Regions from separate parts of the Paenibacillus sp. FSL M8-0334 genome, predicted to be linked through region 1. Evidence: riboswitches for the same ligand, from Rfam matches in the RefSeq annotation. Region 1 holds a riboswitch; each other region holds the start of a gene.
What was found. Region 1 has a riboswitch for cyclic di-AMP ahead of MKX64_RS14595 (TrkH family potassium uptake protein). Riboswitches for the same ligand answer to the same signal wherever they lie in the genome.
Positions count from the first base shown of each region.

Region 2: another riboswitch for cyclic di-AMP. It lies ahead of ehuB (ectoine/hydroxyectoine ABC transporter substrate-binding protein EhuB); the one in region 1 lies ahead of MKX64_RS14595 (TrkH family potassium uptake protein).
Region 3: another riboswitch for cyclic di-AMP. It lies ahead of MKX64_RS09735 (C40 family peptidase); the one in region 1 lies ahead of MKX64_RS14595 (TrkH family potassium uptake protein).

Region 1 covers NZ_JBBOCH010000002.1:116,116-122,362, forward strand. The annotation lists gene trxA (thioredoxin) at 1-283, shown strand, start outside; gene uvrC (excinuclease ABC subunit UvrC) at 398-2,395, shown strand; gene MKX64_RS14590 (CPBP family intramembrane glutamic endopeptidase) at 2,370-4,052, opposite strand; cyclic di-AMP (ydaO/yuaA leader) riboswitch at 4,366-4,524, shown strand; gene MKX64_RS14595 (TrkH family potassium uptake protein) at 4,594-5,934, shown strand; gene MKX64_RS14600 (potassium channel family protein) at 5,952-6,247, shown strand, end outside.
Region 2 covers NZ_JBBOCH010000001.1:3,002,907-3,009,153, forward strand. The annotation lists gene MKX64_RS13200 (glycine betaine ABC transporter substrate-binding protein) at 1-4, opposite strand, end outside; gene cls (cardiolipin synthase) at 457-1,905, opposite strand; gene MKX64_RS13210 (AI-2E family transporter) at 2,125-3,204, shown strand; cyclic di-AMP (ydaO/yuaA leader) riboswitch at 3,331-3,477, shown strand; gene ehuB (ectoine/hydroxyectoine ABC transporter substrate-binding protein EhuB) at 3,850-4,704, shown strand; gene ehuC (ectoine/hydroxyectoine ABC transporter permease subunit EhuC) at 4,706-5,359, shown strand; gene ehuD (ectoine/hydroxyectoine ABC transporter permease subunit EhuD) at 5,362-6,024, shown strand; gene ehuA (ectoine/hydroxyectoine ABC transporter ATP-binding protein EhuA) at 6,037-6,247, shown strand, end outside.
Region 3 covers NZ_JBBOCH010000001.1:2,232,106-2,238,352, forward strand. The annotation lists gene MKX64_RS09725 (M1 family metallopeptidase) at 1-1,366, shown strand, start outside; gene MKX64_RS09730 (hypothetical protein) at 1,378-2,205, shown strand; cyclic di-AMP (ydaO/yuaA leader) riboswitch at 2,475-2,613, shown strand; gene MKX64_RS09735 (C40 family peptidase) at 2,618-3,091, shown strand; gene MKX64_RS09740 (GNAT family N-acetyltransferase) at 3,426-3,965, shown strand; gene MKX64_RS09745 (c-type cytochrome) at 4,124-4,480, shown strand; gene MKX64_RS09750 (4a-hydroxytetrahydrobiopterin dehydratase) at 4,782-5,099, opposite strand; gene MKX64_RS09755 (hypothetical protein) at 5,206-5,499, opposite strand; gene motA (flagellar motor stator protein MotA) at 5,687-6,247, shown strand, end outside.

The DNA.
Region 1 (6,247 bases):
TAACGAAGTGGAAAGCACAGGAACGGTTGTTGTTGATTTCTGGGCGCCTTGGTGCGGACCTTGCAAAATGCTTGCGCCAATCCTGGACGAACTGGCTCAGGAAGTGGGCGATGATGTGAAAATCGCTAAGGTGAATGTGGACGAGAATCCTGAGTCTGCAGCTCGTTTCGGCGTTATGAGCATCCCGACAATGATCTTCTTTAAAGACGGCCAGCCTGTCGACAAAGTGGTTGGTTTGAATTCCAAAGAAGCCTTGAAGGGCATCATTGCGAAACATCAATAATTCAAGCTTGACGCTCCAAGCAGCAAGCAACGTTATAAGCGCCTTCGGAATAATCCGGGGGCGCTTTGTGCGGTTTATTCGTAGTATAATGTCTCCTAGGAGAGGGGGAAGGGTATGAACGATTTCGCCAAGCGGGTTCAGGAGCAGGAGAAGGCTCTGGAGAATATCCGGCACAAGCTGGCGCTGCTGCCTGATCAGCCGGGCTGCTACCTGATGAAGAACGGGGAAGGCACCATCATCTACGTCGGCAAGGCCAAGGTGCTGAAGAACCGGGTACGCTCTTACTTTACGGGAAGCCACAATGGCAAGACCCAGCTGATGGTTTCCGAAATCCGTGATTTTGAATATATTGTGACCGGCAGCAATATGGAGGCACTCATTCTGGAGTGCAACCTGATCAAAACCCATCAGCCTCGCTTCAATGTATTGCTGAAAGACGATAAAACGTATCCATATATAAAAATAACGAATGAAGAGCATCCCCGGCTGGAAGTGACCCGGCGGGTGCTGAAAGATAAAGCGAAATACTTTGGCCCGTATCCGAACGCCTCGGCCGCCCAGCAAACGAAGAAGCTGCTGGATCGCATGTATCCGCTGCGCAAATGCGGTGTCATGCCGAAGGAGGTCTGCCTCTATTATCACATCGGGCAATGTCTGGCCCCTTGTGTGAAGGAGGTTCCCCGGGAGGACTATGAGCAGATTACGAGCGAAATCCAGTCATTCCTCAGCGGCGGGCATGAGGAGATCCGGAAGGAGCTCGAGCGGAAAATGCACGAGGCTGCGGAGGAGCTCTATTTTGAGCGGGCCAAGGAGCTGCGTGATCAGATCATGCATATTGACGCTCTGATGGAGAAGCAGAAGATCACGACTACCGACAAGAAGGACCGGGACGTGTTCGGTTATGCGGTGGACAAGGGCTGGATGTGCGTGCAGATTCTATATATGCGCCAGGGAAAAATGGTGCAGCGCAACGCCTCCGTATTTCCGTTCTACGGCGACCCCCACAGCGACTTTCTGTCCTTTGTCGCACAGTATTACAGCAGCAATCCGGCGCTGCCGCAGGAAATTCTGCTGCCGGGCCCGCAGTTGTCCGGCGCAGCAGCCGATGCGGACAGCGAGGAAGCTGGTGAAGCCGCAGCCAAGCCGCCTGCTGGTGCAGATGTGGCAACGACCGAGCCAACTGTTCTGACAGACAGAGCCGAACCTACTGCGGCTGAGGCGAAGGCCGAAGCAGCGGCTGAAGCGGCCGGGCTCGTTGATGCGGCAGGCGGAGCGGAGGCGCTGCAGGAGTGGCTCGGTATCAAGGTTCTGGTTCCGCGTCGGGGCTTGAAGCGTCAGATGGTTGGCATGGCTTCCGATAATGCCAAAGTGTCGCTTGATGAGAAGTTCCGCCTGATTGAACGCGATGAAGAGCGCACCTCGATTGCGGCAGCTAATCTGGGCGAGATTATCGGTCTGGAGTCTTTGCACCGGATTGAGGCATTTGACAACTCCAACATTCAAGGAAGCAACCCGGTATCGGCAATGGTGGTATTTACCGATGGCAAGCCGGACAAGAAGGAATACCGCAAATATAAAATCCGGTCCGTATCGGGACCGGATGATTATGAGACGATGCGCGAGGTTATTCGCCGCCGGTATGAGCGGGTGCTCAAGGAGAACCTGCCGCTGCCGGATCTGATCGTGGTCGACGGCGGACGCGGCCAAATCTCGGCAGCGGTCGATGTGCTGGAGAACGAGCTGGGACTGTTCATCCCGGTCTGCGGCCTGGTGAAGGACGCCAAGCACCGGACGGCGCAGCTCATGGTGGGCGATCCGCCTGAGCCGGTGGCGCTGCCAAGGGACAGCCAGGAATTCTACCTGCTTCAGCGCATACAGGATGAAGTGCACCGGTTCGCCATTTCGTTCCACCGCGAGCAGCGGGGCAAATCGATGGTTTCCTCCAAGCTGGACGCTATTCCGGGCATCGGGGAGAAGCGCCGGAAGATGCTGCTCAAGCATTTTGGCTCGGTCAAAAAAATAAAAGAGGCCAGTGTCGAAGACTTCCGGCCCCTTTCTATCGGTGAAAAATTAGCGAATGATATTCTTAAAGCGCTTCGGGAGGAGTCGTAGTATACGGCTTCTCCTTTTTTTGCGGGTTAAATCGGTAAATGACGTAAGCGACCAGTGCTGGAAGCGCGATATAGAAGGCCCCCATCACCACGTTGGTTGCGTCTCTCAGCAGGATCAGGCTGATTCCCATCAGGGTGCTGTTGAAGATGACGTGGGCGAACATGGCGGTCAAATAACCGTATCGCAGGAAGATATAACTGAACAGCAGGCCGATGATTACCAGCTCGATGGGTCGGGAAATAATCGGATAGATCGGATACAGCGTATGTCCGAGAGCCCAAATGATCGAAGTGATCAAGCTGGCGACAAAGGTGCTGCGCACGATTTTTTTGACCATTTTAATCCCGAACAGCCGGTAAACGGCCTCTTCCGATATGCCAGCGAACCAGGCCATCAAAGGAAACAGCCACGGATACAGCATGTTGTATGGCGATTGCTCCGAATCCGTCGTTGCCCAGGTATTCAGCGTAAGGCTCAGTATGATGAAGATGATCGACTGAATGCCAAGCAAGATGAATGCCCACAGATAGCCGAGCTTCATGCTGTCGAGCACATACGGCCCATAACCCGGTTCCTTCGCCCGCGGCCACACATTGAGCCCGTCCTCCTTGCGCCACAGCCCGTCTCCGCCCACCAGCGAGAAGTACAGAAGGGCCGAGAAGATGAGGGAATATATTACATAAAAGATCATCATGAATGCAATTCCGAAACTGGACATCCCCTGGGCTTTGAACACTGGCATCAAATTGTAGGTGTTCAGCATCTGGATGACAAACAGCAGCAGCGCCAGAAACACTCCGCGTTTAAAAGAAGTGTGGGCACGTGTTTTCACGCTGTATACAATCGCGAGAATTCCGAGCACGAGGGTGAACAAACCGTACCCGATCAGCGTAAGCATAAGCGCGTTTTGCGTCTGCTTCTCCACATAGGCGGTATGCTGCTCCGGAACATCGAAGGCCTGCTGATACGAGCGCAGCTGGCGGTCTTCGAACGTGAACTCCAATTTCAGCTGAGCATCCAGAACGGATTTTGACGGATCGGCATATTCCAGCTTGGGCTCGCCCTCCTGCGTAAGCAGCTCCAGGCTGGCTGGATCATAGCCGGACCTTTGGAGCCAGGGCTCTGCCAGTGCCTGTTTCTCGGACAAGGTCATGTTGCCTTCGGCTAGCAGCAGCATTTCCCGCCGTACCGCGCCGGTATTCAGCTCAATCCGGTCATAGCTCGAGTGCGCGGCATCAAGGGTATAGCTGATAACCGCCGCGGTCTGCATATGTACATCCACCAGCAGCGCGTCCAGGCCCGGAAGCGTGAAGCGAACACGGAATACGTCATAGGGATATTGTTGCTCATAGGTTTTATTGTACTCGTCGAGCTTCTTCTCTTTGGTCAAATATCCATACAACGCAGAATTCGACTGATAAGTCACCAGCGTTTCTGTCGCTTCTTCTACAGGGAAGCCTAACTGGTCCTTGGCAAATTTCGAGGCAGCCAGTGAGGCTTCCTCCTTGGTGATCACAACAGACGTCTGAAGCTCCGGATCGGCGGCGGTGGGCAGCACGATCTGCAGAAGCAGAAACAAGACGAGGCCGACGATGGCTGGAATCATTAATGTTCTGAAATTAGCTTTGAGTTTCAGCGGTTCTTGAATTCGATTCATGAAATTCCTCCTCGAGATGGATAACTGCTGCAAATTAGATACCTATCGTCAGTATGAAAGTATCGGATGTGGAAGAGTTCAAACAACTATAAGTCAATATAACATAGATATGTGCCCTTCACGGAGCTTATCCCTCTGTCATTTTTTTAAATAATCGATGAAAACGAATGAAAGCTTACGAAAATGCAAGAGAAGCAGGTACTCGTATTCTTGAATATGCCCAAATCGGACGTTTTTAAAGATATTTTGCAGCAAAAACAGCATTGGGTTCGTGAGGCGATTGCGTTATAATCACATCATGCTTTCAGCAAAGAAAATAAGACAGCCGAATTTCGACCAGAAAATGGGGGAACCATGTAATTGGGGTGAATTTCCTAAGTCATTCATGATTCATCATGAATGAGGAGGAATAGGGCAACCTGTGAAAGCCCGAACCCGTCAGCTAACCTCGTAGGCTGCAGCACAGGAACCAGAACCGAAAGGGGCATTGGATTTCCAGTGTCTTTTTTTCTTTGACTTTTATCAACAGAAGGTGAACAAGTTGAACCCGAAATTATTTTGGCTCAAGTTGTCCCCGCCGCAAATCCTGACGCTTGGCTTCGCAGCGCTCATCGGGATCGGGACAATGCTGCTGATGTTGCCGGTGGCAACAGCCGGCAGGGAGCCGCTTGGAGCGATTGACGCCTTGTTTACCGCGACATCGGCTGTATGTCTGACAGGGCTAGTCGTCGTTGATACGGCGACAACCTACAGCACCTTTGGCGAGCTTGTGATCATGCTGCTCATCCAGATTAGCGGATTAGGCTTTATGACGATGGCAACGCTGTTCGCGCTGATGTTCAAGCGGCGCATCTCGTTCAAGGACCGGCTGGTGCTGCAGGAGGCCATGAACCAGACATCAGTGGAAGGGATTGTACGGCTGATCCGGAGGGTAATTATTTATACATTTGTTATTGAAGCCGTATGTGCCACGTTGTTCTCGATACGCTGGGCGTTTGACATGCCGGCCGGGCAGGCCGTTTATTTCGGGATTTTTCATGCCATATCGCTGTTTAATAACGCGGGCTTTGATCTGTTTGGACAATTTCACAGCTTTACGGGGTACGTGAGTGACCCGCTGATCAACATCGTTTCCATATTTTTAATCGTTTCCGGGGGACTTGGATTTGTGGTATTGTCGGATCTGATTGATTTTCGCCAGAAACGGAAGCTGTCCCTGCATTCGAAGGTCGTTCTGTCCATGAGCGGAGCGCTCATATTGGTCGGAGCCGTTGTCATTATGGTGTTCGAGTTCACGAATCCGAGAACGCTCGGTACCCTGGATGGCGGCGGCAAAACGCTGGCGGCCCTGCTCCAGTCGGTCACGCCCCGAACGGCCGGAGTGAACACGATTGACATTACAGGAATGAGGCAGGCGACACAATTTTTCATCGTCATTCTGATGTTTATCGGCGCCTCTCCGGGATCGACCGGGGGCGGGATCAAAACGACGACTTTTACGGTGATGATCGGGGCGGTGGTCGCCATGATGCGCGGACGTCAGGACATTGTGCTGTTCCACTACCGGCTGGCTCAGGAGCGGATTCTGAAGGCATTGACGATTGCCTTGCTCGCGGTGCTGCTTGTGCTGACCGTTGCGATGATTTTATCTACTACGGAGGATGGACATTTTCTGGAGATCTTGTTTGAGGCGACATCGGCCTTCGGCACCGTTGGGCTGTCGATGGGACTGACACCTCATTTGACGGCCTTCGGCAAGGTGCTGATCTGTTTCACGATGTTTGCGGGACGGCTTGGACTGCTGACGCTCGTGTATGCACTGGGTCCGAATAAAAACAAAGAATTGTACCGTTATCCGGAAGGCAAAATGATTATTGGGTAAGGAGCATGACGGGAAACATGAAACCAAAACAGTTTGTAGTGATCGGTCTAGGGCGGTTCGGATCGAGCCTCGCCATTGAACTGATGGAGCAGGGGTATGAAGTTCTGGGCATCGACCGGGACGAAGAGGTTGTGGAGGATATGAGCGAGCTGCTGACGCATACCGTCGTGGCGGATGCTACGGATGAGGGAGTGCTGAAGTCGCTTGGCGTCCGCAACTTCGACTGCGGCATTGTGGCGATCGGCGACGATATCCAGATGAGCATTCTTTCAGCCATATTGCTGAAGGAGCTTGGTGTGGGCACGGTCGTGGC
Region 2 (6,247 bases), on a different contig from region 1:
TCATCATGCGTTTCCCCCATCTGTAATCGTCGTTTCTATGCCGGCGTTACATTCTGCAGAAGTAGACAACGTTTGACGAATTGCGACAGTCGCTTGTCGTAACAACACCGTCATGATAACAAACAATGAAATTTTTCACAAATGAAAACGGCTGTTTATTAAGAATATACAGAAAAAACTGTATAAACCGAACGTGAGTATAATGCCGATTACGCTTGGATGCTCGCTATTTCTCAAAAATCACCGCCGTATATATTTCGTATAAAAAAATATTATTTTTTTTGTGGATGAGTAGGATTTCAGGGGAAACGCACCGAGTTAGCAACAGGAATATTCATGCTCGTTTCATTCGTAAGCCAATAAAAATCACCCCACTCAAGACAATGTCTGAATGAGGTGATTCATTGGCTTTGCTTCCTCGGCGGTCGAAACTGCCGGCTTCCTGTCACTTCGACCCTACAGAATCGGCGACAGCAATCGGGAAATCGACTCCTTGGTCCGAATCCAGCGCGACCGCTTCTCATAATCCTCCAGCGTGAGCAGCCGCGATACCCGCATATCCTGATGGAATGTCTCGGTCAGAGACCTTGAGATGAAATCGTCGTACAGGAAGGCGTTGACCTCGAAGTTCAGCTTGAAGCTGCGAACATCGATGTTGGCCGTTCCGACAGAGGCGATCTCTTCATCGACAATGATCGTTTTGGCATGGATGAAGCCATTGTTGTACAGGTACACGCTCGCTCCCGTCTTCAGCATCTCCCCGATATAGGAGAGGGTGGCCCAGTACACAAAGAGATGATCCGGCTTGTCCGGAATCATGATGTGTACCTTCACGCCGGAGAGCGAAGCGATCCGAAGCGCATCGAGCAGGCTGGCGTCCGGGATAAAGTAAGGTGTCTGAATGTAAATGGATTTTTTGGCCGCCGAGATCATTTTGATATACCCGTTTTTGATATGCTCATACTCCGAGTCGGGACCGCTCGTCACGATCTGGATGCCCACATTGCCGGGCGAATTGATCTTGGGAAACAAGTTCGGCTCATAGGAGATGTCATGATGATGGGACGCCTGATTCCAGTCCAGAATGAACCGGACCTGCATCGCATATACCGCTTGTCCCTGGATTCTCAGGTGGGTATCCCGCCAGTAGCCGAATTTGGAGTTGAGTCCGAGATACTCGTCTCCGACGTTGAAGCCTCCGACATACCCGATATCGCCGTCGATGATGACCAGCTTGCGGTGATTCCGATAGTTCAGACGCAGATTGACAAAGCGCAGTTTGGACGGAAAGAACGCCTCGGCCTCTCCGCCAGCTTCCCGGAACTTTTTGAAAAAGCCTTTGGTCAGCTTTCTGGAGCCCAGCTCGTCGTACAGCACGCGGACTTTCACGCCTTCCTTGGCCTTGCGGGTCAGGGCGGCGATTAGTTGCTTGCCCAGCTGGTCTCTGCGAATGATGTAATATTGGAGATGAATATACTCTTTGGCTTCCTCAATGTCCTGGAACAACCGATCGAATTTCTCTTTACCGTCGGTGAAAATCTCCACATGGTTATCATCGGTCAGGATCGCCTGATTCTCGTTGATGTGCATATGGATCAAATCGCTGTTGCAGGCCGCAACCCGGTTGCGGAACGAAAACTGCCCGCTGTTAATGTCGCTCATCTGGGCAAGCAGCACCTTCTCAATACCGGTCTTCTGGAGATCATCCCAGTGGAACAGGCGGATATGCCGCAAATTCTGAGCAAACAGCAGGTACAGCACGAATCCGAGTACCGGAATGAAGAATAGAACGAGCAGCCAGGCCCATGTCGAGCCGACATCCCGCCTCTCCTGAAACACAACGATCACGGCCAATGCGATATTAAGGACGAAGATGAAGCTAATGATGATGGACGTAACATCCATGAAAAAAGTTCCCCCTACCTTTCAGCCTTGTCCGGATAACGCTTCATATTATACTGGAGCTGTTACAAGAAGTATATATCCGGCACCCAAATGGGCCGTGAGATTGAGCGTCAATTGAGGCGGCAAGAAGGATGTGTATCCCGCTTCTTCGCTGCCGTTTGAAAAGCCGGTCTTCTGCATGATACGATAATTGAAACATAAGGAGATGGGGAGTCGCTATTGCTGAAGATGAACAAGTTTTTCAAGTTCTGTTTTGCCGTTATTCTCATTCTGATTATCATTTACCTTTGCTCGTTAGTCAGCTTCATATTCAACCCTCTATTATCCTTTATTTCGGTGATCATCGTTCCGCTGATGCTGAGCGGTTTTTTCTATTATCTGCTGAGACCGCTGGTGGCTCTAATGGAGAGGAAGAAGATGAACCGGACGCTGGCGATTCTGCTGCTTTACGTTGTGTTTGGGGGGATCCTGGTCGGCTTTCTCATCGGGGTCTGGCCCTCTCTTAAAGCGCAGATCATTGCCCTGGTGGACAATGCGCCGGCGATTTTCGCGGCCTTGAACAAGAAGATGCTGGAGCTGGAGCAAAGCGGCTTCCTGGAAGGTGTGTTTCCGGAAGGCTTCAATCCGTTAACGACGCTGACAGAATATTTGAACCGAGGCTTTACGTTCCTGACGGAATATGTCGTGAATTTGGTGGGAATTATATCGGAATTTGCGATCATTATGTTCATCTTCCCGATCCTGCTGTACTACATGCTGAAGGAGGGCGGCAAATTCGGCGAGCTGATCGTCCGCTTTCTGCCGAACCGTTTCAAGGAAGTCGGCACGTCGGTGCTTGGTGAAATCGACAGTGCGCTCAAAGGCTTCATCGTAGGTAGGGTGATTGTCAATTTTGCACTGGGAATCTTGATGTATGTGGGCTTCATCATTATTGGGCTTCCGTATGCGCTGCTGCTGACGGTCGTTGCGGTCATTGCGAACTTCATCCCGTTTATCGGGGCCATCGTGTCCTCAATCCCGATCATTATCATTGGTTTGATCCAGTCGCCATCCACCGCGATCTGGTCGCTTGTCATAATTTTGGCGGCTCAGCAGATCCAAGACAATCTGATCGGCCCGTATATTTTTGGCAAGCAGCTGGACATTCATCCAATCACCATCATTGTGCTTGTCCTGGTCGGACAGGACCTGGCTGGCATTATCGGAGTCTTGCTGGTCGTTCCGGTTTACATGATTCTCAAAATTCTGATCAGCCGGATTTACGAGCTGTTCTTCAAGGAGAGATGGGAGCAGTTATAGGGGGGATGAACACCCCGTAAATGAATTCTTTAAATTTGCGGAATGCCTTGTGTGATGCGGTTTTCAGCCGATCCTTCACCGCTTAAAGGGCTGGATCGGTTTGACATTTCCTAGCATTCCCTGTATTATGAACACACGCTTAGTTTCCGGTTGCTTAAGTCCGGAAAGCGGGGGAACCAGTTTTTTTAGGGGCGAGTCACTTGATTGTCAAGTGTAGGGTACCATCTTACCCGAGTCCGTCAGCTAACCTCGTCAGCAGTGGATGGGTCTTATTACATAATTGAGATTGATACCAAGGCCCTTAATTCTATGGAACAGGGGCCTTTTCTCTTTTCATTGACCCCATGCTGGCGGAGCTATGTTCGGATCCCCCTGCAAGAGGTCTTTTTTCGTTGGTTAAGAAGAGGAGGTGGCAATCAACCGGGCGTAGAGTAAGCGCCAAGCAAGTCCATATGCATATCCACAGGCGGTACAAGTGACGTGGAGTATAAGGAAAAGTCGATTATTAACGCTGGATAATGGGAGCGTTGAAACGGATTTTGACCCTATGAAAACCTAGTTGAAATATGAGTTTACTAGGTTTATTTATTCATGCCTAAAACAGGCATTCACAGATTTCAAGAAAGGTTGTGGGAAGGTTTGAAATTGCAAAAAGTGGCTCTGTTGTTGCTTAGTTTGGTGCTGGTTAGCGTGCTTGCAGCATGCGGGGATCAAGGCAGCACGCTGGAGAAGGCGATCGAGAGAGGGTATGTTACGGTCGGCTTCGCGAACGAGAAGCCTTACGCCTATCAGACGGCCGATGGCGAGCTGACAGGGGAGGCGGTCGAGATCGCCCGCGTCATTCTCGAGCGGCTTGGCGTTGGGGAAATGCGGGGGGAGCTTACCGAATTCGGCTCGCTGATCGCCGGGCTGCAGGCGAACCGCTTTGACATGATCACGGCCGGGATGTTCATCACGCCCGACCGCTGCTCGGCTGTCCTGTTCGCTGATCCGGAGTACAGCATCGGCGAAGCGCTGGCCGTGAAGCAGGGGAACCCGCTGAACCTTGGCAGCTACGAGGATATCGCTGCGAACGAGGAAGCGAGGGTTGCCGTCATGACCGGTGCTGTGGAGATCGGCTACATGGAGAAATCGGGGATTCCATCCGAGCGCATCATCCAGGTTCCGGACCAGGCGTCCGCGATCAGCGCACTGCAGGCCGACCGGGTTCAAGCGATTACGATGACGGGTCCATCGCTGCAGGCGATGCTGGATTCGGCTAGTGATGATCAGATTGAGCGAGTGGCGGATTTCGAGCAGCCGGTCATCGACGGGGAGAGCGTACGCGGATACGGTGCCACGGCATTCCGTCAGGCCGACACGGAATTCCAACAGGCTTACAATGCGGAGCTGCAGAAGATGAAGGAGTCTGGCGAGCTGCTGGAGATTTTGCAGGAATTCGGATTTACCGAGGATGAGCTTCCTGGCGATATGACGGCAGTCGCAGCGTGCGGGGAATAAGATGCCATCGTCTTGGATTGAATTTTTGCCTACCCTGCTGAAGGGCGCGGAGATCACCGTCATCGTGGCGCTGCTATCCGCGGTGCTAGCCATTGTCGCAGCCTTTATTGCCGGTCTGGGGCGCCTGTCCAAACTGTGGATCGTGCGGACGGTGATGGCGGTGTACGTGGAAGTATTCCGGGGAACGTCGCTGCTGGTGCAGCTGTTCTGGCTGTACTTTGCATTGCCGTTTATCGGGATCGAGCTGCCGAAGATGGCAGCGGCCGTGCTGGCGATCGGACTCAACTTCGGCGCTTACGGCTCCGAGATTGTCCGCAGTGCGATTCTTGCGGTGCCGAAGGGACAGTGGGAGGCGGCGGTGGCGCTCAATATGAAGCCGTGGCAGCGAATGTGGAACATCATACTTCCCCAAGCCTCCCTGCGCATGCTGCCGCCATTTGGCAATCAGCTGGTGGAGCTGATCAAGTCGACGTCGCTGGTGTATTTCATCACGATGGCAGATCTTACGTACCAGGCGATGGTGCTCCGCAACAACTACATCTCCTGGACGACGGAAATATTGGTTTTGCTGCTGCTGATGTATTTTGTCATAGCAACACTGGTCTCCGTGGGTGTGAAGCTGCTTGAGCGGAAATTGACAGCGGGGAGGCTATAGAGATGTGGGATTGGAATTATGTGCTTGATGTGCTTCCGCAGCTGTTAAGCGCGCTGAAAATGACCGTGTGGATCACACTGTGCTCATTTGTCGTATCGCTGATCGTCGGTTTGCTGCTGGCGCTTGCGGCAAGAAGCCGATTCAAGCCGCTGGCTTATGTCACCAAAGGCATTATTGAATTTATTCGAAATACGCCGCTGCTCGTTCAGGTGTTCTTCTTGTATTACAGCCTGCCGCTATTGATGGGCGTTTCCATCCCGGCCTTCTATGCCGGGGTCATCGGTCTGGGTCTTCATTACAGCACGTATCTGTCCGAGGTGTACCGCTCAGGCATTGAGGCTGTGCCGAAAGGGCAATGGGAAGCGGCAACGGCACTGAACTATACGAAGGGGCAGACCTGGCGGATCGTGGTTCTGCCGCAGGCGATCCCGCCGATCATCCCGGTGCTCGGAAATTATCTGATTGTGATGTTCAAGGAGACGCCGATTCTGTCTGCGATTACGCTGGTGGAGATGATGCTGACGGCCAAAAATGTGGTGTCCCAGTCGTTCCGGGCATTCGAGCCGTATACGCTGGTCGGGATTCTGTTCCTGGCGATCAGCTACATCGCTTCCCTGCTGGTGCAGCGGCTGGAGAAACGCATGAATCTGTTAAGAGGAAAGTAGGAGGGGATACGGATGTCGACAACCGTCATTGAGAGTGGAGAAGAAGCATCCAGGGAAAATGCATCCCTGCGGGATAAGCCGGGCACAGGCAATACGCCGATTGTCAGATATCAGGGCGTGACCAAATCGTTCGGGGATGTGCAGGTGCTCAAAGGCATTGATCTGGAGATGATGCCAGGGGAGAAGGTGGCGGTCATCGGCCCAAGCGGCTCCGGCAAAACGA
Region 3 (6,247 bases), on a different contig from region 1:
CGCAGGCGATTTTGTGATGGCGGGTCAGTGGTTCCCTAAAGTCGCTGTGTACGAGCCAGTTGGCCTTCGCGACCGAACCGATGAAGGGTGGAACCTCCACCAGTACCATGGCAACTCAGAGTTTTATTCCAACTTCGGCATATACAGTGTCCGCATTCGCGTGCCGGAAAACTACATCGTGGCTGCTACCGGCTTCCCGACCAAATCCCCGCAGAAGAGCAACGGAGAGAAGATTTATCAATTCTACGCAGATGATGTGCATGATTTCGCCTGGTCAGCCTCCCCCAATTTCGTAACGGCAGAGGAAGCCTTCTCAGCTCCCGGCGTCCCCGGGGTGCGGATCAAGCTGTACCTCGACCCGGCGCATCAGCATTTAAAGGAGCGATATTTTGACGCTGCCAAGACGGCGCTGGGCTCCTTCGGTAAATGGTACGGCTCCTATCCGTATTCCACCCTCTCCATCGTCGTCCCGCCGGAAGCCGGCAATGGCGCGGGCGGAATGGAATATCCAACGCTGGTCACCGCCTTCGGGGCCAGGAATGACTCGCCGGGCTATGAACTGGAGCGAACCGTGATTCACGAAATTGCTCACCAATATTTTTACGGCATGATCGCCAGTAATGAATTTGAAGAGGCTTGGCTGGATGAAGCCTTTGCCTCCTATGCGGAAGAGAAGGTCATGGAGCAGGAGTATGGCATCACCGCCAACACCGCCGCTCAGGCCGCCTCCATCACTACCCCGGCTCCGCTGAAGCAGGAAGCCTGGAAATACGATTCCCACCAGCACTATGCCCAGAATGTGTACACCCGGGGCAAGCTGGTGCTGCAAGGGATCGAACGGCAGGTCGGAACCCAGACGATGAACAAAATTATGCTCACCTATGCCAAAAAATTCAGATTCAAGCACCCGACCACCGCTGACTTTCAAAAGGTCGTGGAGCAGGTGACGAAAACGTCCTGGCAGTCGTACTTCGATCAGTACGTATACGGTAGCCAGATGGCCGATATCGCCATTGAGGATATTCAGGTGAAGAACAAGGGCTCGGAGGCGCAGCCGAAGTACGAATCGATCGTGAAGATTACCAGCAGAGACGGGGATATCGCCAATGTGCCGATTGTGTTTGCTTTTGAAGACGGGAAGACGTTGGAGAAGGTATGGAGCGGTCAGGACGGCCACGTCACGTACAAGCTCGAGTACAGCTCCCCGCTATCCTGGGCGATGGTGGATCCGAAATATACGATCGTGCTGGAGAACAACCATATCAACAACTATATGCGGACGGGAATGGATCCGAAGACGGTCACACGCTGGAACCTTAGCGTAACCAAGCTCCTGGAGACGCTGTTCGGCAGCCTGTCATGGTGAGGGGGGAAAACATGAAAAGCTATGCAAGCCAGGGTTGGGCCAGTGTAAAAGATCAGTTGTATGTCATCATTCTGCTGTTCCTGTACCGCCTGTTATGGGGCTATTGTCTTTATCGACTGGTCAAATCCGCCGTGGTCCCGCTCCTGATGCGATATCCAGATCCGGCTCCGAACGAGCTGAGCCGGCTCCTGTTCTTCTATGAAGGGGAGATGAGCCTGTCGCTTAGCTCCACCGTCCATACCTACGGATGGCTGCTGATCGGCCTGCTGCTGATTCGTATGCTGCTGACGCCGCTCATTCAGGCCGGTATATTCTACAACCTCCATCAGGAGGCCAAGGGGGAACGAGGGCTGTTCTTTTTCATCGGCATCCGCAAATGGTGGAGAACGGTCTCCGTATTCTATGTGGCCGAGCTTGTGCTTACCTTCGCCCCTGCATACTGGCTTGTGCCCAAAATGCTGCCTCTGTTGATTAACTCGATCCAGGAGCCAGCACTCTTGCTGCGTGTGCTGCCCTTTGCGGCCGGCTGGCTGCTGTACGCCTACCTCATGAAGCTGCTCCTGTTGTACATGCAGTTCGGACGGACGGGCAGCGTCAGCATGACCGCCTCAATTGTGGCCTGTCTCAAGCGGCTCGGCACGGCAAGCCTGCTCTCGATCACGATCGGCGGATCAGCGCTGCTGGTTGTGCTGCTTCTCAGCGCCGTCTCCTTCTACTGGGCAGGGCTGCTTGCTCTTATAATTCAGCAGGCTTCCTACTTCCTGCACGGCCTGTTCCGCATCTGGTCGATCTCCGCCCAATATCATCTATGGAAATCGGGTACCGCTGACCATACATGAACCGTGTTATATGCCTTCGATGGCTGTCCATATACCGCTGCCGCTTCCAAATTAATTACAATTTTTTAACTGCAAATCAACAAATCCCTATTCCAGCTGTCTGGAAATAGGGATTTTTGTTTAAAAAAATAGTTTCCTCGTTTGCCAAATTGATAATACTCTGCTAAAATAACGAATATGTTAGTAACAACTTTGTCATCTTTGTTGTAACTTTTGTCATCAAGTCATCTTGTCGCAGCGTCGTGTAGGCAGAGTGAAACTTAAATTAACATGTTATCGAGCCGAATTCCCGCATTTACGGGAAGCGGGGGATCCGTTTTGGGTGAATTGATCTCGCTAGAGAGGGATCATAGGGTGACCTTCAACCGAACCCTTAAGCTAACCTCGCAGGCTGTGGAAGGAGCTTTTTATTTTGAAGAAGAAACTCGCGGCCGTATCCATCGGCCTTGTCCTTGCATTAAGCTTTGGAACAGGAAGCGCTTTTGCCGATTCCAAACTCAACAATGCCATTAAGCCCGTCATTGGTGTATCTTACAAATCAGGCGGAACGACAACCCAAGGGTTTGATTGCTCCGGTTTCACCACTTATATTTTCAAGAAGCTTGGAATTACCCTTCCTCGCACATCCGCAGCACAGTACAAAGTCGGAACTGCGGTATCGAAGAGCGACCTGAAGCCTGGTGATCTTGTATTCTTCAACACATCCGGCAGAGGTGTATCTCATGTCGGCATTTATGTCGGTGACGGCAAGTTTGCTCATTCTTCTTCGTCGCGCGGTGTCATTGTCAGTCCGCTGAGCCAAGATTACTATGCTAAGCGTTATGTAGGCGCCAAACGCGTCATGAGCCAAAGCACTTATAAAGCAGTAGCTGCTAACTACAACTAATAAGCAATCATATCGAATCATATAAGCCGCTGGACCGGGGATTGTAGCAGATCATCCATCCGCCGGCTTTTTTCTTGTTCTGTATATATGTATAACGTTTAAGATCGTCAAAAAGTTCCAATCGCGGCATTTTATTTTTCGATTTTTTTCGGAAGTAAGTTCCAGAAGTAAGTTGCGGGAGCAAGCGCTCCGCTTCCTACCTACCATTCCTATACCCGTTTTCAAATATAAAGAAACAGCCGTATGAACAGGCCTTCACCGGTTTATGCTAGTAATCAGATATCACATGGTTTGATCAGAGCAGCAAATGAAAAGCAAAGGAGCAGCACATTGTATGCAGGAGCCATCCATAACCTTTCATACCGTCACGATGACCGAGGAACACGCCGCCGAGATTACTTCCTGGTCTTACCCTCCCCCTTACAACATTTATGGCTGGCTGCCGTGGGAGCAGATGCAGATGCTCGGCATTGAGTTCGGCGATCCGGACATCCGTAAGCAGCAATATGTATCTGTGCTGGATCACCAGCAGCGTCTGTGGGGATTCGGGCAGCTGTTTCCGATGCATGAGGTCACCCGGCTCGGGCTTGGCATGCGGCCTGATTGGTGCGGCCAGGGAATGGGTAAAGCCTTTGTAAAAGCGATTGTGGATGAAGCGATCCGCAGACGGCCTGCCGATGAAATCGATCTGGAGGTGCTCGCTTGGAATGAACGCGCGATTCGGGCTTACGAGAAATCCGGCTTCCGGATGACGGATACGTATGAGCGGCTGACCCCGGAGGGCATGGCGCTGTTCCACTGCATGGTGTACACCCCCGCTCCAAGTGCCGGGGCAACCGATTCGGACGCCGCAGGACCGGATCAAACGATGTGAGGGTTGGCAAGTACAAATGGCACAATTTTGTGTACTTTATGTTAAGTCGGCCTTGAACGTTGCTTTTTTTGTCACAACTGGCTATGATGTCATAGGATGTTCGTTTATAATGGAAGTAAGTGCAAAAGTGCAGTATACATAGAAGGGACGATATAACGATGCAAAAATGGATTATGAGCGGATTGTTCTTCTTTGCATGCGCCTTGGCTGTTGTGCTAATGTTTACGCTTCCAGGAAGAGAAGCTGAAATTGCAGAAGAGAAGCCTACCATGCCTGAAGTAACGCTGGATGCGGCGGCTGCAGAAGCCACGCTGAGAGCCAGCTGTATTGCCTGTCATGGTGATCAGCTCCAAGGCGGAATGGGGCCAGCCCTTGACCAAATCGGCGCAGAGATGGATGTTAATTCCATTTACAACATTATCGCTAAAGGCCGCAGACAAATGCCTGCATTCGAAAATCAGCTGCAAGCTGAAGAAATCGCCAATATCGCGCTGTATCTTTCTGAGCAAAAATAATAAGCAATCCCATGCACAAAACACGCTTGCACCGGAATTCGCTCCGGATACAAGCGTGTTTTTAGTTGGATGGGATCATGTGGATCGAACGCGATAGCAGAGCTTACGAATCGCCTGTCCCATCATGCCCTACCAATGCCAACGTCACATAAGGGAAAGGTACTGTCGTAAGATGCCCGGAATGAATATCCTGGATGCCCGATTGTCGATCACCACTTGATAAGCCGCGTTAGCCGAAACTTTCTATATAGGATGCGCAAGAGGCCGGTCTGAACAACAAACCAACCATCGCCCTCCCGATTTATGTAGCGGAGTCTCTGCTGTCGTTCGAGCGGCTCTTCTCATACGCTTCATTGAATTGCTGCGCTTCCTTAATGTCCACAGCCGTAATGCCGCCTTCATCCCAGGAGGTGAGGCGCAGTGTTACCGTTTTGTAGTCAATCGTGATGTAGGGATGATGCCCGAATGCTTCTGAAATGGCAGCCACTTCATCAACGAAGGCGATTCCCTTCATGAACGAGGAAAAGGTATACTTCCGTACGATCCATCTCCCCTGCTCAAACTCCCAGCCCTCCAGCTTCTCCAGATGAGCTTCTACTTCCTGCTGCGTGTAAAGCATCTTATCTTCCTCCCCATCATACCTTCCCCAAGCCGACGCCTGCTCTCTCGGGGCCATTCCTTCATCTATTGTATTCTTCCCTCAATTGGTTGATAACCGGACGGTTCTACACTAGGGCTACGAAAGCAGCCTCTTCATCCCCGATGAGAACATGGATCCTATAGTTCGTCTTGTCGTGAATAACCACCCCGCTTCCTACGGAAATGACCGGTTCGGTGCCCAAGGCGTAGAACAGATCCTCAGCCAGCGCCTCATGAACCTCCGACTTCTCCTGATGGCCCAGGTGACCCCAGTCCTCCGGGTCCATTTCAAAAAATAGATAACTATCCGGTATCCGGCCTACCGCCTCGGTCAAATCAGCCAAAATATCACCGTAATCTCTTCCGTGCCTTACACCCACATGAATCACTCCTTTCAGCCGATTCCTGATCGTATGCCTTTCATCTTATTATACCGGAAAATACGGCTAAAAAAAAAAGCCTTCCCTGACGATAAATAGGATAAAGCGTCGAACGGCGCCTGTTCTTCCACAAGAACGGTAGAAGACGAATGGATTCGCTATTTATTTCTCACGGATGAGGTGTGGTATGGAAATTTCAACACTAATTGGTTTGGTCTTAGGACTGGTCTCCGTCATCGTCGGGATGGTTCTAAAAGGCGCATCCGTCTCTGCTTTGGCTAACGGAGCCGCGTATCTTATTATTCTCGGCGGAACAGCAGCCACTTTATTCATTGGATTCCCGCTGTCAGAGCTTAAGAAGACGCCTAAGCTGGTCGCGATGACCTTCAAGAAGCAGAAACTGATGAGCAAGGCGCAGCTGATCTCCCTGTTCATGGAATGGGCATCCATCACTCGTCGGGAAGGCCTGCTCGCATTGGAGAGCAAGGTCGAGGAGATTGATGACACCTTCCTGAAGAACGGCATGCGGATGATTATTGACGGCAATGATCAGGAATTTGTCCGCGACGTCTTGATGGAGGACATCAGCGCCACGGAGGAGCGCCACCGCGCAGGGGCGCAAATCTTCTCCCAGGCCGGCATGTATGCTCCATCCCTCGGGGTACTTGGAGCGGTTATCGGTCTGGTCGCCGCCTTGACCCATATGGAAGATATGGGCGAACTGGCTCACGCCATCGGCGCGGCCTTT